DNA from 4 places in the Blautia sp. JLR.GB0024 genome. Region 3 is predicted to be linked to each of the others. Evidence: riboswitches for the same ligand, from Rfam matches in the RefSeq annotation. Region 3 holds a riboswitch; each other region holds the start of a gene.

Region 1 (5,341 bases), on a different contig from region 3:
CCAGGCAGGGCACGATCTCGCCGTTTTCATCAAAACGCACCAGCGTCTCCCCGACTCCGTATCTGGACACCACCCAGCTGAAATACTGCTCTGTAGGCTCCAGAGTATCCGCAAAGCTTGTAACGCCTATGGTGATCTCACCGCCGTCTCCGCCTGTTTTATCTAAGGCGGAGTTCTCCCCGGAAGCTGCCGTATCCTCTGTATCCGCCTTTTCCCCGGCGCTGTTTCCGCAGCCTGCCAGCAATCCCGCTGCAAGACTTCCCGCCAGCAGGGCACACATGATTTTTCTGTAAAATTGATCCATATCTCTTTTCTCCTTCTGTTTTACTCTTGTTTTGGGTCCAGGATATCCCGGATACTGTCGCCCAGCATATTGAAGACGACCACAACGACTACAATGGCAATGCCGGGATAGATCATCAGCCAGGGGGCTTTGGATATGTAGGTTCTGCCCTCATTGAGCATCAGCCCCCATTCCGGGGTGGGCGCCTGCGCCCCGAATCCCAAAAAGGACAGGGATGCCAACTCCAGCATCATGGTCCCAATATCTGTGGCTGCTGTCACCACCATGGTTGTGATCATGTTGGGGATCACATATTTCATAATTATGCTGCCCCTTTTCGTTCCTGTTACAACAGCCGCATCAATATACAGGTTCTGTTTGATCTTCAGGACCATACTGCGGGCAAGTCTGGCATATTTTGTCCAGCTCACAGCCGAGATGGCAATAACGGCATTTACCATATTTGGCCCCAGAAGACCTGCTATGGCGATTGCCAGCACCAGACCGGGAAAGGAGATCATCATATCCGCAATCCGCATGATCACAGCGTCCACAGCTCCGCCAAAATATCCCGCCAGAATTCCAAGAGCAGTCCCCACCACAAAGATGACCGCCACCAGACACAGCGTCATGGTCAGGGATGACCTGGTTCCGTATATAACTCTGGAGAGCACGTCCCTCCCCAGCTTGTCAGTTCCCCAGACATAAGTGCTCCCCGGCTCCTTTAGAGAATCACTCATCACAGCATCATAGGGGTCCCGCGGAGCGATCCAGGGTGCAAAGACAGCTATTGCCGCAATTGCCAGGGCCAGAAGAAGAAAGACGGTAAACTGTTTGTTGTTCTTCAAAAATCTTAATACCTTCAAATCACCGCTCCTCCTTTAATCTGGGATCCAGACGGGTATAGGAAAGGTCAACCAGCAGATTGATTCCCATGTAGAGCAGTGCGATCCACAGCACATAGCCCTGTACCAGGGGATAATCCCTGCAGGAAATGGCTTTTACCGCCATACTGCCCATGCCCGGCCAGTTGTAAATGATCTCCACCACTGCGGTTCCTCCCAGAAGACTTCCCAGGGAAAGACCCAGCAGGGTCACCAGCGGCAGCATGGCATTTGGCAGCACATGCTTCCACAGAATTGTTCGCTCCCTGATTCCCCGCATGCGGGCACCCGTCACATAATCCTGGTTCAGTTCCTCCAGAACAGCTATCCTCACCTGTCTTGTGTATTTTGCGGACATGGCAATAGCCAAAGTCACGGCGGGAAGGATCAGGGATTTGAAATCCGTGCTTCCCCCGGAAACGGTTACCCACCGCAGCGTCACACCGAATATACTCAGAAGGATCAGTCCGATCCAGAAATTCGGAACCGATACTCCAAGGAAGGTCAGCGCCCGCACCAGATAGTCCACCCATTTATTCCGGTAGACTGCTGATAAGATTCCCAGCGGAACGGATATCAGCACCATGATGACCAGAGAAGCCAGCGCCAGTTCCAGTGTGGGCCAGAAACAGGATACCAGTTTGTCCACCACGGGAACCTTCATAGAATAAGAAGTTCCCATATCTCCGGTCATCACTCCCTTCAGCCAGGTTCCGTACTGCACCAGAAACGGTTTGTCGAGTCCCAGTTCAGCCCTTGTCTTTTCCAGAAGTTCTGGCGTGGGCACATTGCCGCACTCTGTTAACATGATCTCCGCCGGATCCCCCGGCGACAGATAGGTGAGTCCAAATGTAAAAAAACTGATTCCCATCAGTACGATCACAATCTGGACCAGCCTTCTGCCTGTGTTTTTCTTGTTCAACCTTTTCACCTCCATTGTTATTAACAGCTCTGAGATATCTGCGGTCCGCATCGCTGCCGGATGCAGTCGCGTTCCTTCTGCGCATCAAAAAAGGACAGCCCGATACACAGACTGTCCCTAACTCTCAAAATTTACCTAAAAATGCAGAATCCTGCCCTTATTTCAAGAGTTCCCATCAGCCGTGCGAAACATCTTAAAGATATAAGCAGTTCTCCTGACTTCAGTTCAGCGCACCCGGATACCTTCCCGGACTTCTGTCCAGTGGCATAACATCTGAGCGCTCCCTGTCACAGTGGCGGGACCGTACCGGACTTGCACCGGTTTCTCTTTTCATGCTGCAATAGCAACTTATATCCTGTATGATCAATCTCTAAGTCTTTATTATACTTGAATATTTATGGATTGCAACTCTTTATACATCACAATTTGTTATAGATAAAAATTTCCCATCCATTATCTATCCGCTTCATTTCAAATAAATACCGAAAAAGCCCTTGCAATCTGGAAAAAATCTGTTATAATAATATCTTGTCAGAGAGAACTGACATATCTAAATAAAACATGGACGGTTTCCCGAGTGGCCAAAGGGGACAGACTGTAAATCTGCTGCAAATTGCTTCGGTGGTTCGAATCCACCACCGTCCATTTTATCGGATAGGTTCGCCTATCCGATATCTTTTGCCGCAGTGGCGGAACTGGCAGACGCCCGGGACTTAAAATCCCGTGGGTAGTGATACCCGTACCGGTTCGATTCCGGTCTGCGGCAGTAATCAGGAAAGGCTTAAACAAGTAATTGTTTGAGTCTTTTTTGTGTTGTATAACTGCCGCAACAGTGACTACAGAGAAGTTACCTATAGTTGCGTACTATATCAAAGCCATTACTGTATGAATTTCATATCCACACCATTTGCATAGAGCAGTGTGGCACAACTATAGTGTAGATCGTGGATTCTGATACGCTTTAGCCCCGTTTCCTTTGTGCCTGTGTCCGTCTCCCGGATACCGCACCAGCAGAACATGGCTCAGGTAAGCGTAGTTCGTTAAATATTAATAATATATATGTTCCAGATATTTTTTCTATGGTATGATATAAATATAGAATTATACAATACTCGGCTTAAAATGTTGCGACAGCAATTTATATATTGAGTATACTTTGTTTGAAGGGAGGGAGATTTTTGGATTTATTAACCCGTATGGATTTGGCACTCGCGTATGTGGAGAATAACCTGACAGGTGAGATCGATCAAGAAGTGCTGGCACGAATTGCCTGTTGTTCAATTTATAACTTCTCTCGGATGTTTTCATTTATTACCGATATTTCGCTAACGGAATACATTCGCAGAAGGAGGCTGACGATGGCAGCAATGGAACTGCAGCAAGGTGGCAATATCAAAGTGATTGATCTCGCTTTAAAGTATGGTTACGATTCGCCGGTTTCATTTTCACGTGCGTTTCGAACACTCCACGGGGTTACACCGACGGAAGCGCGCGCTGGTGGTGTAACACTTAAAGCATACCCAAGAATTTCTTTCCAAATTTCAGTCAAAGGAGAGAAAAGAATGGATTATCGCATTGAAAACAAAGAGGCATTTCAGGTTTTTGGCTACGAGGGTATTTTTAATACAGATGGAATAGGTGTGAATGCAGATATTCTGCATGATAACGCTGTACACCCAAACAATCCTCATGAGCTTTGGAATCAAAATTACGTGAACGGTGCATATGAAAAACTTGCGGCAGATGCCGGTGATTTACCTCTGTTTGTCAGCCCCGGCTTATGCAAGGTACATGGGGTATGTGATTATAAACAAACGGAACCCGGGACATTCGCATATATGCAGTGTGCATTCAAAAATAAAAACAGCAAGGTTGACGGATATACAGTTGCGAATATACCTGCGAGCACATGGGTAATATTTCCGTCTGAAAAGTTTAAATGGGATAATGTTGTCGAAGTTATAAATAACTTGCATAAGCGTTTTTTTTCTGAATGGCTTCCTACCGCTGAATATGAGCAGGTGAATGGTATGAACTTTGAGATTTACGGCGGGGATTCCGATATGGGCTACGTTGAACTGTGGTATGCAGTAAAGAAAAAGGTATAGCAAACGTGAATGGGCTGCTCTGCAATATGTGGGGCAGCCCCAGTTCTCTTTAGAAATTAAAACGTGAATTACTTGCAAAATATAAAGTGTTTTTCATTCCATTAATTACTAATAATAGTTAAATCATGCACAGATTATAGTTATCTGCACAGATGATGAAACTGTAATAGTTCGATTCCGGTCTGCGGCATGATAAAAAGACCGGCACATTCAGCCGGTCTTTTTGTATGCTTTTAATCATTTCTTCTGTCTTTATCCACAACACATTTAATCACCATGGCTCCGTGGGAGGGCACTCTCATCCGCACAACTCCGCCCTTACAGACATGAATCTTCTTAATCAGGCTATAGCCGAAGTCACCGGTCACGATGAGCTGTTTAAAACGCGCTTCCCTGCTCCTGGATATCCCCAGCTCCCAGACAGACAACTCCACCATCTTGGTCTGGTCACTGTTGTTCACAGCCACCACAGTTTTTTCCCTGTCCGTAAATCTGCCGTAGCACAAAAGCTGGTAATCATTTGCCAGGAACTTTAAAGAGCCGTCTATCAGCTCCCGGTTCCCCTTGTGAATGGCGATCATGTCCCTGTGGAACTGGATCAGTTCCCTGTCCTCCCGGCCCCAGGGATATGTTCTCCGGTTGTCCGGGTCCGTGAATCCGCACAGTCCGGCTTCATCTCCGTAATAGATCGTGGGTGCACCGGGCCATGTCATCTGCATGACTACCGCTTCCCTGAAAACTGCCTTGTTGATGTCCTGCCCTGCTGCCTCGGAACCCAGATGCGCCACACGGCCCACCTTGTGGTTTGTCCTTGTAAGGAAACGGGAATGGTCATGGTTGGACAGTTCATTCATGGCAGTCATCAGAGACGGTGCATAAAAGCTTGCCATATGATACTGCATGGCACTGATAAAACAGTCGCTGTTGCCATACATCCCCTCACTGTACTCGTCACTGTGCTTTTCCATTCCGGTCAAAAACCAGGTGACCGGCTCCATAAAGGCATCATAGTTCATGACAGTATCCCACTGGTCACCCTGGAGCCAGGATTTTGCCTCACCATAGTGCTCGGCCAGAATAATAGCCTCCGGATTGGCTTCTTTCACATTCTTTCTGAAATCCCGCCAGAACTGGTGATTATATT
Region 2 (5,341 bases), on a different contig from region 3:
AGGAACTGTTCAACCGGCACAGTGAGATTGCCTGTCTCCTGCCCGTTATGCAGTTCTCCGCAGCGCCCTGGAGAGTGCTTGGCAGGGAAAGCTATGACAGGATATTAAAGAGTGTGAAACTGAGGGAACGCTATGCTGCCAGGATTCTGGAGCTTGCCCACCATGCTGCGCGGACAGGGGAACCCATCGCGCGGTATATGGCATATGAGTTTCCTGAGGGCGGATACGAGAGGGTCAATGACCAGTTCATGCTGGGAGAAGATATTCTGGTGGCACCTATCTGTGAAAAAGGCAGAACATCCAGAAATGTGGCTGTGCCAAAGGGAAAATGGTGTTTTCGCGGCACCGTGATCCAGAGTGAAGGAACCCTCATGGAGCTTACTCCGGAGGACGGAGAGCCGATTGTGCTCGAAAAATGCGAATAAAAACCTTTGAAGAAAGGAAACAAAATGTCTAAAATAGAATGGAAGCCCGGAAACATGCTTTACCCGCTGCCAGCCGTGATGGTGACGGTGGCGGATGAAGAAGGGCATGACAATATCATTACCGTGGCATGGGCCGGGACGGTCTGCACCAATCCGCCCATGGTATCCATTTCCGTAAGGCCGGAGCGCTATTCCTATAAAATGCTCTGCAGTACCAGAGAGTTTGTCATAAATCTGACCACGGAAAAGCTGGCATATGCCACAGATTACTGCGGGGTAAAATCCGGCAGGGATGTGGACAAGTTTAAAATGGCCCATCTCACCAGAGAGGAGGCTTCCCATGTGGGTGCCCCGATGATAAAAGAGTCACCGGTCTCCATAGAGTGCCGTGTGAAGGAGATCACGGAGTACGGAAGCCACAGCATGTTCCTTGCGGATGTGCTGGCCGTACATGTGGACAAAGAATACATGAATGAGAAGGGGAAATTTGACCTGGCTCTTGCCAATCCCATTGTCTATTCCCACGGAGAGTATTACAGCCTCGGGAAAAAGCTGGGAACCTTCGGATACAGTGTTAAGAAGCGCAGAAAGAAGAAAAGCAGAAAATGAAAAGAAACATAGTATTGATCGGAATGCCCGGTGTGGGTAAAAGTACGGTTGGAGTCATTCTGGCAAAGGTACTGGGATACCAGTTCATAGATGCAGACCTGGTGATCCAGGAGAGGGAGAACCGGCTGTTAAGTGAGATCATTGCCCAGGACGGGCTGGAAGGATTCCTCAGAGCAGAGGAAGATGCCAATGTACAGGTTGCCAAAGATGCCAAAAAGGCTGTTATCGCCACAGGGGGGAGCGTGGTGTACTGCAGCCGGGCCATGGAACATCTATCAGAGACAGGACAGATCGTCTATCTGAAACTGGATTACGATACCCTGGACAAACGCCTCAGTAATTTGAAGGGACGCGGTGTTGTCCTGAAGGAGGGTCAGGACCTGAGAGGACTCTACGATGAGCGCATACCGCTGTACGAAAAGTATGCGGATATCACAGTTGATGAGAAAAATCTGGATGTGGAGGAAACTTTACAGAAAATTGTAGAAAGACTGAAACAGTGACAGAGAATAAAAAATGTCGGTTTATGAATAAAAAATGAAAATATTAATTTTTGTTTACAAATTGCTTTATCTGTTATAATATAATATTTAAGTCGTAGACTATCTTAGCAGGAAGACAAATCATGAACCTGCCGGAAAGTCTGTCTTTTATCCGATCAGATGAAAAAGAAAAGTAAATTTGTAGACGAGATTATGTTTTCTGGTACCGAGTATACCGGCGGGGAGCATAAATAAAATATAGAGGTGTGAATATGGAACAATATGTTATCAAAGGCGGTAACCCGTTAGTCGGCGAAGTGGAGATCGGCGGCGCGAAGAATGCGGCACTGGCCATCCTTGCGGCGGCAATCATGACGGATGAAATGGTTTACATCGAGAACTTACCGGACGTACGTGACATCAATGTTTTATTAGAGGCAATCAGGGAAATCGGCGCATCTGTTGAGAGAATCAGTCCCACAGAGGTGAAGATCACAGGTTCCACCATAGCCAACATCAGCGTGGAATACGAATATATCAAGAAAATCAGAGCGTCCTACTATCTTCTGGGCGCATTGCTTGGAAAATACAAGACAGCGGAAGTTCCTCTTCCCGGAGGCTGCAACATCGGAAGCAGGCCCATTGACCAGCATCTGAAAGGTTTCCGGGCTCTTGGTGCGTCCGTTGATATTCTGCACGGCGCAGTTGTCGCCAAAGCGGAGAGGCTGACAGGAAAGCATATCTTCCTGGACATGGTGTCTGTAGGTGCGACCATCAATATCATGATGGCAGCCGCCATGGCAGAGGGCAATACCACCATCGAGAATGCGGCCAGAGAGCCTCATGTGGTGGATGTAGCCAACTTCCTGAACAGTATGGGAGCCAACATCAAAGGCGCCGGTACGGATGTTATCCGTATCAAAGGCGTGGAGAAGCTTCACGGAACCAGTTATTCCATCATTCCGGATCAGATCGAGGCGGGTACTTTCATGTGCGCGGCGGCAGCTACCATGGGGGATGTCATGGTGAAGAACGTGATTCCGAAGCATCTTGAGGCGACCACAGCCAAATTAGAGGAGATCGGATGTGAGGTGGAGGAATTTGACGACGCGGTACGCGTAGTAGCCTCCAAACGCCTGAAACGCACCCATGTAAAAACCATGCCCTATCCGGGCTATCCCACAGACATGCAGCCCCAGTTTACTGTGGCACTGACACTGGCGGAGGGGACAAGCATTGTGACGGAGTCCATTTTCGAGAACCGTTTCAAATACGCGGACGAGCTCTCCCGTATGGGAGCCAGCATCAAGGTGGAGGGCAATACAGCCATTATTGACGGCGTACACAAACTGACCGGTGCCAGGGTAAGTGCGCCCGATTTGCGCGCGGGAGCGGCTCTTGTCATTGCAGGGCTTGCGGCAGAGGGAATCACCATTGTGGACGATATTGTTTATATCCAGAGAGGATATGAGCGTTTTGAAGAGAAATTAAGATGCCTGGGAGCAGAGATTGAGAAGGTTTCCAGTGAAAAGGATATACAGAAATTTCAGCTTCGTGTAGGATGAATCCATAGGCTGGCTTTTTTAGCCAGCCTTTTTCATGCGGGAAAATATAATTGACAGATATCGGATGCTGTGCTAAGGTAATCATGTGTATAAATTCCATATCAGCTTACCGAGTGCACCGGGATTCAGTTTTGCCCTCTTAAAAAATTCCGGTGAAAAGGGAATCAGGTGAAAAACCTGGACGATCCGGTCACTGTGAGCAGGGAGCGAAGCGCAATGAGCCATTGTATAAGAAATTATATGAGAAGGAGCGCTGAACGGAGATCTGCGAGTCAGGAAACCTGCTTGGATAAGTAAAAGGTTGAAACTTCCGAAGAAAGTTTCCTATCCATTATGATATTTGATATGGAATGCCTGCCTGGAACGTGAACGAAACAGGAACCTGTGTGAGGAATTTATGCATCCATAAAAGCAGGGGGTCACCGGGGACGATCGTGTATCTATACATTTCCTCCGCACCCCAAATGTATAGATTATTGGGTAATCTCAATAATCATGGATTGGTCTGACACGAATCGGCCTATGGGCCTCCTGCAGGAAAAAATAGTGTATACGGCTGCTGTGGGATTACTGCCTGACAGCAGCTTTTTTGCTTCAATGGGAAATGAACGCAGACAGCACTGCCCCGGTGCGGAAATACGGCTTAGGAAAATGACCACAGGCCAGGTTATATCGTTTGGCTGTTTTGGAGCAAAACCGGAATGAAGGGATCAGAAGGGAGAATCGGTAATATGCGGGAACAAGACTTGATTGCAGCAGCTGAGGAAGCGGGGTTTGCAAAAGCCGCCGTGATGAACACGGAAGATTTGGAATTTGAACATGAGTTCCGCAGGTTCTGCGAACAGAACGACTGTGGAAATTATGGCAATAACTATGGATGTCCACCCTACTGCGGAACCCCGGAGGAGATGCAGAACAGAGTCATGCGGTACCGCCAGGCGGTAGTTTTCCAGTCCAGAACCCCGGTTAACAACATCTTTGATGATGCGGAGACAAAACAGATCAAGAAGATACACACCCGGATGACACTGCGCACAGTAGAAGAACTCAAGAGAAAAGGACTGGATGAGGACGGTATGTTCATCATGTGCGGACCCTGCAACCTGTGCGACGTATGTAATATGCCGGAAGGAAAACCATGCGTGCAGGAGCAGAATCGCTTTTCCTGTCTGTCTGCGTACTGTATAGATGCGGCGAAAATGGCGAAACACTGCAATATGGATATGCAGTGGAATGGGGATGTGGTTTCGTTTTTTAGTATGTATCTCTTTGATAAAAAATAAAGAATAACGGATTACAGAGAAGATTAGATACGGAGCAGTCCGGGCTCATAATTACATGAATTTTAGATGGTACTTCGTAAATGGAGTACCATTTTTTGTAAGGTTTGTATCATATCTGCTGATCGAGACAGACCAATCTCAAAAGTTGGTAAATATTCACAAAATTTAATGACAAATTTCGCATATTATAGACAATTGCCAAAAGCGATTGTATAGATTATAATACAATTATCAAACGTGCACGGACACGGCGTAGGAGAAACCATGAAAGTTACAATCCGAGAAGTCGCAGAAGCAGCGAATGTATCAAGAGGGACAGTGGACCGGGCCTTAAATCACAGACCGGGTGTAAATCCGCAGGTAGCGGAAAGAATCATAAAAATAGCAGATGAGCTGGGGTATAAGCCCGATATGGCAGCCAGAACACTGGCAAATAAAAAGTATACCAAGACAATAGGAGTAATCCTTTGTTCGGAAGGCAATCCCTTTTTTAATGATGTTATCAATGGTGTCAACAACGCACTGGAGGAAATGGGGCACTTTGGAATACAGAATATTGTCAGAAAGATTAAAGGGTTTGACGCAGACCTTTTACTAAAAGAAATAGATGGACTTCTGGCAGAAAAAATATCTGGTCTTGTAATAACTCCGGTTAATTCCCAAAATGTGGCACATAAGATCCAGGAATTGGAAGACGCAAATATACCGGTAGTAACTATAAATACAGACATATCCAGTGTAAAACATCTTGCGTATGTGGGGTGCGATTATATAACCAGCGGATGTGTGGCAGGTGAACTGCTGGGTATGATGAGCAATGGATTCGAGGAACATGTCGCCCTGATCATCGGTTCCAGTATGGTCATGGCACAGGAGCAGCGTCTCAGGGGAATAAAGAAAACTCTGAAAAGGGATTACAGTAATATAACAGTGGAAGCAGTTATTGAGAATGACGACGATGACCAGAAATCATATGA
Region 3 (5,341 bases):
ATGGATGACAGAGGTATTGGCCCTTGAAAATACCACTTCTGTCTTAACCTTCTTCGCCGCCGTCACTGCCATCCGAAAAAGCACCTCCAGCACACCGTCCGTACAGTAGGCATCCCTGGAAAGAGTCAGTGCGTCCTTCACCTGGGTAATGATCTGGTCCTCCGCCAGAATCTGGGATTTCAGGCCGCTGGTCAGATAAAACAGATGCTCCACAGCCTCCCTTCCTTCCCTTGTGATAAAATACTCCCGGTATTCCTCCTCGGGAACTTCTTTTTCTCTGCATAAAAAGCTAAGAAGGGACCCCTCCCAGTCTTCCTGCACACTGGCCCAGATCTCCATCCGGTTGCAGGTCGACAAAATAATACACCCTAAGATGTCCCTGTCTTCTTTCAGACGCTCCATAGCGCTCACCGCATTTTTTTTGGTGAAAGAAAATCTGGCCCGGACATCTACGGATGCTCTGCTGTGATCAATTCCAATCATGGAAATACTCATAGTTCCTACACTCCATATCTTTCGTTTCCGTTTTTTAGATGCCGCGGTCATAAAATATGACTGTTCCAAATCTTATACGGCACCTGCTGTTTTTTCATATTAGCACAGAATGAAAACGGGTGCAACATCTTGTTCCCCGTATACCCGGCAGGAAGATCTGGTGCCATAATAGTTTTCTGATTTTTCTTGTCGAATTCAATTGACAAAAAACTTCCGGGGAGATACAATAATCACAGAATTGAGTGTGCACAGGTGTCCGCTTTTGCGGAAGAATAGGAAAGTTGAGTTAAAAGCTCACACGGTCACGCCGCTGTGAGGGAAGAGCTGCATTTTATAATGTCACTGGGAAACTGGGAAGGCAAAATGCAGCGATGAGGCCCGAGTCAGAAGACCTGCCTGTCACAAACGATTTACACAATGGTTACGAACGATGGCCTTGTGTAAGAACAGGCGGATACGGCATTTATTCTTTGTATAAAGTCACCTGCCCCGCGTTTGTTCTTCTGATGGCCTGTCGGTATTTCTGCCGCCAGGTTTTTTTATACCCTTTTTGGCCTTTTGCCGGTTAAAGGGTAAGGCTTTATTACTCGATCAGAAGGAGGAAAAGACAAAATGAGTAAGAAACAGAAAAAAATCATTGTACTGGCAAGCATGTTCGCACTGACCTTTGGTATCGTGCCCAACGTCAGCGCCATGCACATCATGGAAGGTTATCTTCCCGGAGGGTTCTGCATCGCATGGGGTGTCATCTGCGTACCATTCCTGATCGCAGGATTCATGTCCATCAAGAAAACCCTGAATGAACACAGAAACCTGATCACTCTGCTGGCAATGTCAGGAGCATTCGTGTTCGTTATTTCATCCCTGAAAATCCCGTCTGTAACAGGAAGCTGTTCCCATATGACAGGAACCGGACTGGGTGCTATCCTTTTCGGTCCCAGCGCAGTTTCCATTCTGGGTATCATCGTACTGCTCTTCCAGGCGATCCTGCTGGCACACGGCGGACTCACCACACTGGGCGCCAATACTTTTTCCATGGCGATTGCAGGACCTTTTGTATCCTACGGAATTTTCTTCGTATGTAAAAAATGCAAGGTAAACAAGCATATTTCCATTTTCCTTGCAGCAACCCTGGGCGATTTATTTACATACTGCGTTACTGCTGTTCAGCTGGCTCTGGCTCATCATGCAGATACCACGATCATGGGAGCCATGGGAAAATTCCTGCTGATGTTTGCACCCACACAGTTATCTCTGGCAATTATCGAAGGCGTCATCACAGTTCTCATTATCATGGGTCTTGAAACCTATGCGAAACCGGAACTTCGTACCATCGGGTTTTTAAAGGGGGCAAAGTAATATGAAAAAAACAGTGATTGGATTAATAGTTGTGATTCTCTTAATTGCGTTTGTTCCGCTTTTTGCATTAAAGGATGCGGATTTCGGCGGCTCTGATGATGCCGGCAGCCAAATAGTTGAGGAAGTGGATTCCGGATTCCAGCCCATCGCGGAACCGCTCCTTGAAAAAATGCTTGGCCGCGAGCTTCCGGGCGAAGTGGAAAGTCTTCTGTTCTGCGTACAGTCTTCCATCGGAGTGGGCATTCTGGCCTTCTTTATGGGACGTTTTGTAGAAAGAAAGAAGCTGGGAAAAGGCGAATGATACTTTTCATCCGGCGAAAGGAGTAACTTATGATAACCATTGATAAGCTTTGCTATACTTCCAAGCTTAGATATGAAAATGCCGGTGAAAAGTTTGCGTTTGCGATGATTACACTTCTTTTTTGTGTAATGAGTCGTTCCATCGTGGTCGCATGCATTGTTTTAGCAGTTACAGGGATTCTCACCGTTTATAAGGGGGGAATCCCTTTTTCCCGCTATCTGCACTTTATGACTGTGCCGCTGGCTTTCTTGATTCTGAGCACCATTGCCATTGTTCTGAATGTAAAGCACGAACCGCTGGACCTGTTTGCCATCCCAATCGGGAGCTTATATCTCACAGGAAGTCTGGATGCCCTGCTCTACGCTCTGCAGTTGATCCTGACGGCACTTTCCGCAGTCTCCTGCCTGTATTTTCTGTCCATGACAACACCTATGCCGGACATCTTAAATGTACTGGGAAAGCTCCACTGTCCCAAACTGATGATCGAGCTTATGCTGCTCATCTACCGGTTCATCTTCGTGCTGCTGGACACTGCGTATTATATTTCCACATCACAGAACAGCCGCCTTGGAAACAGGGATTACAGGACAAGCTTAAAGTCCTTCGGCTCCCTTGGCTCTGTTTTGATGATTCGGGCAGTAAAGCGCTCCAATGCCCTCTACAGTGCCATGGAAGCACGCTGCTATGACGGCACCATCCATGTTTTGAATGAAACCTATCCTCCTAAGAAAAAAGTGATTGTGTGGATTGTTTTATTTGAAATCTTTTTATTTTCCATCATGATCTGGAGGAGGTTCTTCACATGAACAATGACATTATACTGAAAGCAGAGAATTTATATTTTTCTTATGACGATGAAAATTCCCATTCGTTAAACGGTCTCAGTCTGGAAATCAAACGCGGACAAAAAGTTGCGTTTATGGGTTCCAACGGTTCCGGAAAATCCACTTTCTTTTTATGCTGCAACGGCATTCACCGTCCCTCCTCCGGTACCCTGTACTTTGACGGAGAACCGGTCACCTATGACAAGAAGGGACTCTTAAAACTGCGCAGCAAGGTAGGAATCGTATTCCAGGACCCTGACAACCAGCTCTTCTCAGCCAGTGTATACCAGGAAATCTCCTTTGGCATCCTGAATCTGGGTGTGTCCGAGGAGGATGCAAAAAAAGAGGTGGAGGAGGTTATTGATCATCTGGAGATCACACCTTTCCGCCACAAGCCTACCCACTCCCTAAGCGGAGGGCAGAAAAAACAGGTCTCGATTGCAGACATCCTTGTTATGCATCCGGATATTATCATTTTAGATGAACCGGCAGCGGCTCTGGACCCCAAACACACCACCATGGTCAACCACATCGTCAATCGTCTGACAGAGGCCGGGATCACCGTTCTCATGGCCACCCATGATGTGAATTATGCCTATGAGTGGGCAGATGAGATCATGCTTTTTCATGAGGGAAAGGTTCTCATGCACGGCACCCCCGCTGATGTATTCAGCAACAAGGCAGTCCTCGCCCGGACGAACCTGGAACCGCCTGCTGTTCTGGAGCTGTTTGACAGTCTGTGTATGAAGGGCATTTTAAAACCCACACTGCCTGTCCCCAAAAATCTGAAGACTCTGGAAAAATACATCGCAGATGTCAATATGAATACTACACATTACGGAGGAATATCACCAGTGAACACAGAGACAAAGAAAGCAATCCTGGCAGTCAGCTTCGGCACCAGCCATGAGGACACCAGAAAGGTCACCATTGACGCCATTGAAGATTCCATGAGACAGGCATTTCCCGAATACCCTGTCTACCGGGCATGGACCAGCAAAATGATCATACGGAAGCTGAAAAACCGTGACAACATTATTGTCCCCACAGTAAAGGAGGCCATGGAGCAGATGGCAGCCGACGGCATCACGGATGTGCTGGTACAGCCCACCCATGTGATCAACGGCATTGAAAATGACCGAATGAAGGAGGACGCCCTCTCCTTCCGGGATTCCTTCCACTCCATTTCTTTCGGAGATCCGCTGCTCACCACAGAGGATGACAGCCATAAAGTGATCGCTGCCATCGCCCGGGAATTTTCCCATATTACAAAGGATCAGGCACTGGTATTCATGGGACACGGCACCACACATTTTGCCAACTCCATCTATGCGGCTCTTGATTACACGTTCAAGGATAAAGGCTACCACAATTTCTTCCTTGGGACCGTGGAAGCCTATCCTTCCATGGAAAGCCTGAAAAAAATGGTGAAGGCTTACCGGCCAAAGGAAGTAGTTCTGGCTCCCTTTATGATCGTGGCAGGGGACCACGCGAAAAATGATATGGCAGGAGATGACCCGGAATCCTGGTACAGCCAGTTTAAAGACGAGGGATATGAAGTGAAGACCGTGTTAAAAGGTCTCGGTGAATATGAAGGCATACGCAGTCTCTTTATTGACCACATCCGTGCGATTGACAGATAAATATGTCTCCGACAGCCATTCAGGCATCGGAGCTGTTGCCAAAAAGGCCATGAAGCAGAAAGTTGCTCTTCTGCTCCATGGCCTTTTTATATTGTTATTCATATATCTCAACTTCGGAGATACAGTTGTCATTCCATCTGTCTCCTTCATATCCGCTTTTGATATAAAGGGATACATAGGAAGCTTCCACGGGTTCATCAAAGGACAGGCAGAACGCTTTCATCTCATCAGAGAACTCCACATCCTTTTTCTGGGAATCGCCCACGCTGATGGTCAGGGACGCGGGTCTGGCATTTGCCTCCCACATGTTTTCACTTCTCCAGTTGCCCAGGTAAAGCACCATGTACCGCACTTTGCGGGCTTTGTCAAAATCCAGCCGGATGCCGGTACCTTCGCCCAGTCCGTCTTCTCCCTCCTGCCAGGAGGAAGCAGTGTCACCATCCACAGCGCTGGCTGCACTGTAATCATATTTTTCGGAGGACTGCTGGGAATTCTGGTCAGCGGACGCAATGGAAACCTTCTGGAATTTTGAAAAGTCAATGCTGTCTGCATCCACCTGTTTAAAATATTCCTGTTTCTTTTCCTCTTTCTTCTCTTCCTTTTTTTCTTCCTTAGGCTTTTCTTCCTTCTCCGGCTCTTTGTCCTTATCTTTCTTGTCAGCATCTGCAGCACCGCTGTCCTTCTTGCCGGCATCTTTATCTGCCTCTTCGCCGCTGTCT
Region 4 (5,341 bases), on a different contig from region 3:
TTAGTATCCGCAGAGGAGGGCTTTCATATTCTTCTGCTGTTTCATTACTTTTATCTTATTTGCGGGCTTGAAGGCACATGCACCTGCTGTACATTTTCAAGCTTTTTCAAAATATAATACATCGGCTTATATAAGACCAGACAGACCACCACATTGCCGATGCAGTGCAGCACATCGAAATGCAGCCCTGAGATCCAATAGGCCAGACCACCGCCCACACCGCCTGATACAAAATACGGCAGCGCACACAGAAATCCAAAGGCCAGCCCATAGGCGCCGGCGATTATACTCCAGACCAACGGCGATTCACTCTTAACTACAAGTACGATCAATGCGAGAATGCTCCACACATACAGATAGTTGAACCACCAGATCCCGAACCCGTAGAAGACGCCTTCCAGCAGGGCAAACGCGTAGATAATAAAGAAAACCTTCTTTTTGTACACCTGTGTATACAGAATCACCAGCAATGTCACCACTTCAATATTGGGAAGAAAAGCCATACACACCTGTCCCAGAAACAAAATGGCTGTCAGCATTGCCATAATAACAAGAGACCTTGTTTTCATTGGTATTTCGCATCCTTTCAATCAATACCCCTCAGTCAGGGTCAGTTCAAAAGTATCCCCGTCCTCTATAGGCGTCTGGTCCGCTGATGTATTCACCTGTTCTCCGCCCTTTGTCAGGCACCACCACTGCTGTTTGGAATCGTCTGCTTTCTCACCGTCCACAGATGTCATGAAAAGCCCGTACTGGCCTTCCTCACCTTCCACCAGATTCTCAGCCTGGATCACCGCTCCAAGATATGCCTCGTCAGTCGCATAACTGAACTCCTTCTCACTGCCGTCTCCGTGTACTACTTTTACTGTGACGGTTTTGTCACCCTCCGCTCCTTTCGGCATGAAATTTTTGTAAACCAGGAGCAGGACTGCGCATACGACGACCAGCGCTATGGCTCCTATGATTACTTTTTTGCTGTTGTTCTTTTTCATGTTGTTCTCCTTTGCCTTTTGTAGAATCTGCTGCCGCACCCAGCACCCGCTGCCGGTATGAATAAAGTGCACTAAAAAAACAGACTCGCTTCTATATACGGGCCTGTCACGGAATCATTATGATGAATCTGTAATCAATCCGGAATGCACGGCTTTGTACGGAAGCTCCATTCCATCCGGCGGCAGGTATCCTGGCTTTGGAATACTATATTCCTTCACAGCGACCACATCGCTCAGGATTTTCACCTGATTCCCCTGTCGGCAGATTGTCATGTTCAACGGCCAAATATTCTCTGCACCGTTTATATTAGTTTTATCTTATCATACTGAGTGCTAATCGTCAAACTACTTTACTCAAACTTTGCACATAGATTGTAAAAGTTCAGCCTTCCGCTGTCCCGTGAAGTGCTGCCTTGCAATTACAAGGCAATCCCGAGACAGCCACGCGCCAGGCTGCGGTCTTTGCAGTCTGTGTATATGATTTCTATTTCTGTCCGTATTCCAAAATTTTCACTACCCGCAGCAAATCCCCATCCTCCCCTACATTCCCCGGAAAGATCACATAGGGAAGTCCCGGAAATCTGCTCTCCTCTCCGGTCACCCACACCGGTATCCCGGGAAGAATCTGTCCCGGTACAAAAGCTTTCCTTACATTCAGCGCTTTGGTTCCGATATTGCTGGATGTGATCCCCCCTTTTGCCACCAAATATTTCGGTCTCACGCTGAGAGATGCCACGATTTCGGTCACAGCATCCGCTATCCGTACAGACAGTCTGAGGTTCTCTTCTCTGTCTCCGGAGAGCGCATGGATCACTCTGCGGCTGGTATAGACCACCACACTTTTCCCTGAGGCCAGTATTCTGCTGCATTCTTCACTGATCCTTTGGCACTCACTTATAAGCATTACTTCATGGGCGGCTGTCTCAGCATGAAACTCCAGAAAGGACAGTTCCTTACACTTTTTCAGCTCATTCAACTGCCTGGTGGTCTTATCTACATGAGAACCTATCACTATCAGACCTCCGTACCCCTTTTTTTCAACATGCAGTTCCCGGGACGTCAGCATAGGTTTCTCCGTAATGCCTCCCAGTATCTGCACTGCGGAGGCGGCTGTCCGCAGCAAAAACCGTTTTTCTCTTTTCCATGCCGCCCAAAAAGCCACGGCAAACACCTTCAGATCACCGTAACAGGCTGCATTCACAACAACCCTGCCAAAATCCTGTACCCCCATAAGCTTTTCGGTTATTTCATCCACCTTCCCCTCTCTCAATTCATTCAGAGAGATGGAAAGTACAGACTCTTTTCTCACCCTGCCGCAGCTTTTTTCCTCCACCCATTCTTTCAGGTCAGAGCTGCGATAACCAAACGTAGCATCCCTGGCAAATTCGGTATCTCCTGCCGGAATCAATTTTCCTTCCCTGTTTTTCACATAGTGAATATCACGAATCGTAAATCGTCCGCCTTCTTCAAAAAAAGGACAGAGTATCTCCCCGTCCACCCTTAGTCCCTTCTGTTCTAATCCCTCTCTGAGCGCATCCGTCTCCGCGGGATAATGACCTCTCAGGGTTGAATCACCCCTGCTCACCAACAGAAAATCCCTGCCGGTCTCCTCAGACACCTCCATTACATTCGCTGCAATTTCCCTCTGTATCGTGACCGACCTTTCCTGCCCCATACTACGGGAATTTGTCAGAATATAAAATACCCTTTCATCCCCGGCAAATCCCTGTCGGATACTCTCTTTATCCCAATGTGTGTACACGTAAACCCCGTGTACGGTCTGAATCCCCGTGGGATCATCATCCAGGACCACAATCTTGACGCCGGCCTCCTCCACTGCTTCTCTGTATCCCTGCTCTTCTTCCCCAAGGAAATCACTGTCCGGAAATATATCTTTATCTTTTATATCAATCATGCATCTTCTCCCTTCTGCATTATCCCATATCCGCTGCCTGATTATGTTAAAAGAGGCGGGACTCTATTCGCTCCACGCCTCTTTCTCTTCTCTCATTCTAATAGGTATCCAGACACGCCTCAGCCGCTGTCCCGTAAATGAATCCCTGGGGAATCATTGCCGGCTGTTCCGGTTTTGTGGTCATGTGATACATTTTCTCCTCTTTACAGCTTATGCCGATCCCATCAATGATCTCAATGGCATGAAGCCCCAGCTCCGCACTGCAGCGGTGCGCCCTGTTATTCCGGATGGCCCATGCCATATCCGCCACACCGATTCCACGGAAACTATCTCTCCAGGTTCTCTCTTCTCCAGACATGTCAGCTGTCTCAGGGGTAAACTGCCCGTATCCATGAGTCAGAGGCATGGATGCTGTCTCCTCCCCTCTCTGTCCTCTGGCCAGGAGTACCGGGCCATAGAAGTAGTTGGGATCCTGGAGGATCAGTGTACCTTCCGTTCCGTAGATCTCCAGACGGGCTGTCTGCTCTCTGTGGCTGTCACTGATGGCAGTAAAAGTGCCATAGCAGCCATTATAAAAGTCCAGCGCTCCGGTTAAGGATGTAGGGAATTTCATATCAAAAGGCTTGTTGTATCCCGGATTTCTGGGATTGCGCTGCATATCCTGCTCATGGAAGGCCTTTGACAATCCGTTTACCCTGGCTACGGGCCCCAGCAGGTGGATCAGTGCATGGAGGTAATAGCATCCCATATCATAGGGCAGACTTCCCCCCGCCGTGAACACAAAGGGCAGGTTGGGATGGTTCTCATCCTGGGTCAGATTATAGCACCTTGCCACCATAGCCTGGGCGTTCACCGGCTCCCCGATCAATCCCTTGTCGATCAAGTTCCTGGCTGTCTGAAGACCGCCTCCCAGGAAAGTGTCCGGGGCCTGTCCGATGCGCAGCCCTTTGCTCTTTGCCAGGTCATAAAGCTCCTTTGCTGAGACAAAATCTGTGGACATCATTTTTTCGGAAAATACATGCTTTCCTGCCTCCAGCGCCTTTTTGGTAATCTCATAATGAGACAGGGGATAGGTCAGGTTCACTACGATCTCAATGTCCGGATCTTCCATGATTTCATCCACAGTCATCTGGCGGATGTGGAACTGCTCCGCACGTCTTTTGCTTCTCTCCTCCACCACATCGGCAATCCCAACCACCTCTGTGATGTGAAATGTTTCCGTCATATTTTTCAGATATGTATAACTGATCCCACCGGCGCCAATCACACCGACCTTTACTCTATCGACCATTGTCAGTCCCCCTTCTTTCTCTGTATGCGTCTGTCACTTATCATTCAAAGACAACGCCTTTATATTTCTTCAAAGCCCTGATTCCAAACTCCGCAGCTTTCATCATATCTTCTCTGTAAGCACTATTGGCGCTGCTCAGTTCGATAAATCCGTATTCCACATCGCAGTACCGGGCTGCTGCATCCAGAACAGACTGGATATCCATCACACCTGTGCCGATATCTGTAGCCACGTCAATGTTGTATTTTCCCATGAATGCCCCGTCTATCACCGGGTTTTTGGGGACACTGTCAAAGAAACTCCTGTGTTCCATATACTTGGGATGGAAATCATCCACGTGCAGCATTTTTACTCTGTCTCCAAACTGCTTCAGTATCTCCACAGGCTCCTCACCGCCCCTGTACACCCACATGGTGTCAATCTCAAAATTTACATATTCCGGGTCTGTATTCTCCACCAGAATCTCCAGCGCAGATTTTCCCTCAAACTTCTGGAACTCATGGGCATGGTTGTGGTAAATGTACCGGATGCCGTTTTCCTTGCAGAGCTTTCCGGTCTTATTGTACTCTTCACAGCGCTTCAGCACATCCTCGCTGCTCCTGAAAAAGTCTGACGCCAATACCAGATAATCCCCGCCTATGATGTGGAGTATGTCAATCTCTCTGTGAATATCATCACTGATATTGAAATGTTTGGACGGATGACAGATGCCCAGATCATCCATCATCTTTTTAAGCTCTGAAAGCTCTGGTTTCAGCTCCGGCGTAAACATAGTTCCCGCTGACTCCAGATACCGGTATCCATAGCCAGCCAGTTTTTTTAAAGTTCCATAGGTATCACTCAAAAATAGGTCCGTCACGGAACACGCCTGTAGTCCACCTTTTATCACTATAATCCCTCCTAATTTCACTGTGTGGCGGCCCGGCAGTTATCTGCCTTAGCACCCCTATTCCATTTCTCTTATAAAATCCTCGGGGAGCCGCTCCATCATGTCAAATGTTGTCTGTATCTCATAGGGCTTTCCTGTGGCAATGGCAATATTGAATCCGTCCAGCAGTTCTGTTACATGGCAGGCAAAATCCCCGTTTGCCCTTGCCGGCCTGCCCTCCCGGATTGCCTCTATCATCTCGCACAGACCCAGTC

The links. Region 3 has a riboswitch for cobalamin ahead of V8Q34_RS16225 (energy-coupling factor ABC transporter permease). Riboswitches for the same ligand answer to the same signal wherever they lie in the genome.
Region 1: linked by a shared signal. The riboswitch ahead of nikB (nickel ABC transporter permease) and the one ahead of V8Q34_RS16225 (energy-coupling factor ABC transporter permease) in region 3 are both predicted to bind cobalamin.
Region 2: linked by a shared signal. The riboswitch ahead of V8Q34_RS04975 (DUF2284 domain-containing protein) and the one ahead of V8Q34_RS16225 (energy-coupling factor ABC transporter permease) in region 3 are both predicted to bind cobalamin.
Region 4: linked by a shared signal. The riboswitch ahead of V8Q34_RS05480 (DUF4430 domain-containing protein) and the one ahead of V8Q34_RS16225 (energy-coupling factor ABC transporter permease) in region 3 are both predicted to bind cobalamin.

The regions. Positions count from the first base shown of each region.
Region 1 covers NZ_JBANBF010000004.1:441,972-447,312, reverse strand. Annotated here, with positions in the region: gene V8Q34_RS12955 (ABC transporter substrate-binding protein) at 1-304, opposite strand, end outside; gene nikC (nickel transporter permease) at 325-1,149, opposite strand; gene nikB (nickel ABC transporter permease) at 1,151-2,089, opposite strand; cobalamin riboswitch at 2,277-2,456, opposite strand; tRNA gene V8Q34_RS12940 (tRNA-Tyr) at 2,653-2,734, shown strand; tRNA gene V8Q34_RS12935 (tRNA-Leu) at 2,770-2,855, shown strand; gene V8Q34_RS12930 (AraC family transcriptional regulator) at 3,268-4,197, shown strand; gene V8Q34_RS12925 (glycoside hydrolase family 13 protein) at 4,431-5,341, opposite strand, start outside.
Region 2 covers NZ_JBANBF010000002.1:169,852-175,192, forward strand. Annotated here, with positions in the region: gene V8Q34_RS04955 (glycoside hydrolase family 31 protein) at 1-425, shown strand, start outside; gene V8Q34_RS04960 (flavin reductase family protein) at 450-1,034, shown strand; gene V8Q34_RS04965 (shikimate kinase) at 1,031-1,537, shown strand; gene V8Q34_RS04970 (UDP-N-acetylglucosamine 1-carboxyvinyltransferase) at 1,789-3,081, shown strand; cobalamin riboswitch at 3,181-3,384, shown strand; gene V8Q34_RS04975 (DUF2284 domain-containing protein) at 3,783-4,364, shown strand; gene V8Q34_RS04980 (LacI family DNA-binding transcriptional regulator) at 4,629-5,341, shown strand, end outside.
Region 3 covers NZ_JBANBF010000007.1:10,247-15,587, reverse strand. Annotated here, with positions in the region: gene hemA (glutamyl-tRNA reductase) at 1-495, opposite strand, end outside; cobalamin riboswitch at 729-909, shown strand; gene V8Q34_RS16225 (energy-coupling factor ABC transporter permease) at 1,108-1,854, shown strand; gene V8Q34_RS16220 (energy-coupling factor ABC transporter substrate-binding protein) at 1,856-2,155, shown strand; gene cbiQ (cobalt ECF transporter T component CbiQ) at 2,185-2,961, shown strand; partial or broken gene V8Q34_RS16210 (energy-coupling factor ABC transporter ATP-binding protein) at 2,958-3,560, shown strand; gene V8Q34_RS16205 (sirohydrochlorin cobaltochelatase) at 3,834-4,622, shown strand; gene V8Q34_RS16200 (NADase-type glycan-binding domain-containing protein) at 4,717-5,341, opposite strand, start outside.
Region 4 covers NZ_JBANBF010000002.1:298,373-303,713, reverse strand. Annotated here, with positions in the region: gene V8Q34_RS05485 (hypothetical protein) at 51-569, opposite strand; gene V8Q34_RS05480 (DUF4430 domain-containing protein) at 591-992, opposite strand; cobalamin riboswitch at 1,157-1,310, opposite strand; gene V8Q34_RS05475 (four-carbon acid sugar kinase family protein) at 1,477-2,907, opposite strand; gene V8Q34_RS05470 (Gfo/Idh/MocA family protein) at 3,005-4,198, opposite strand; gene V8Q34_RS05465 (sugar phosphate isomerase/epimerase family protein) at 4,239-5,087, opposite strand; gene V8Q34_RS05460 (Gfo/Idh/MocA family protein) at 5,145-5,341, opposite strand, start outside.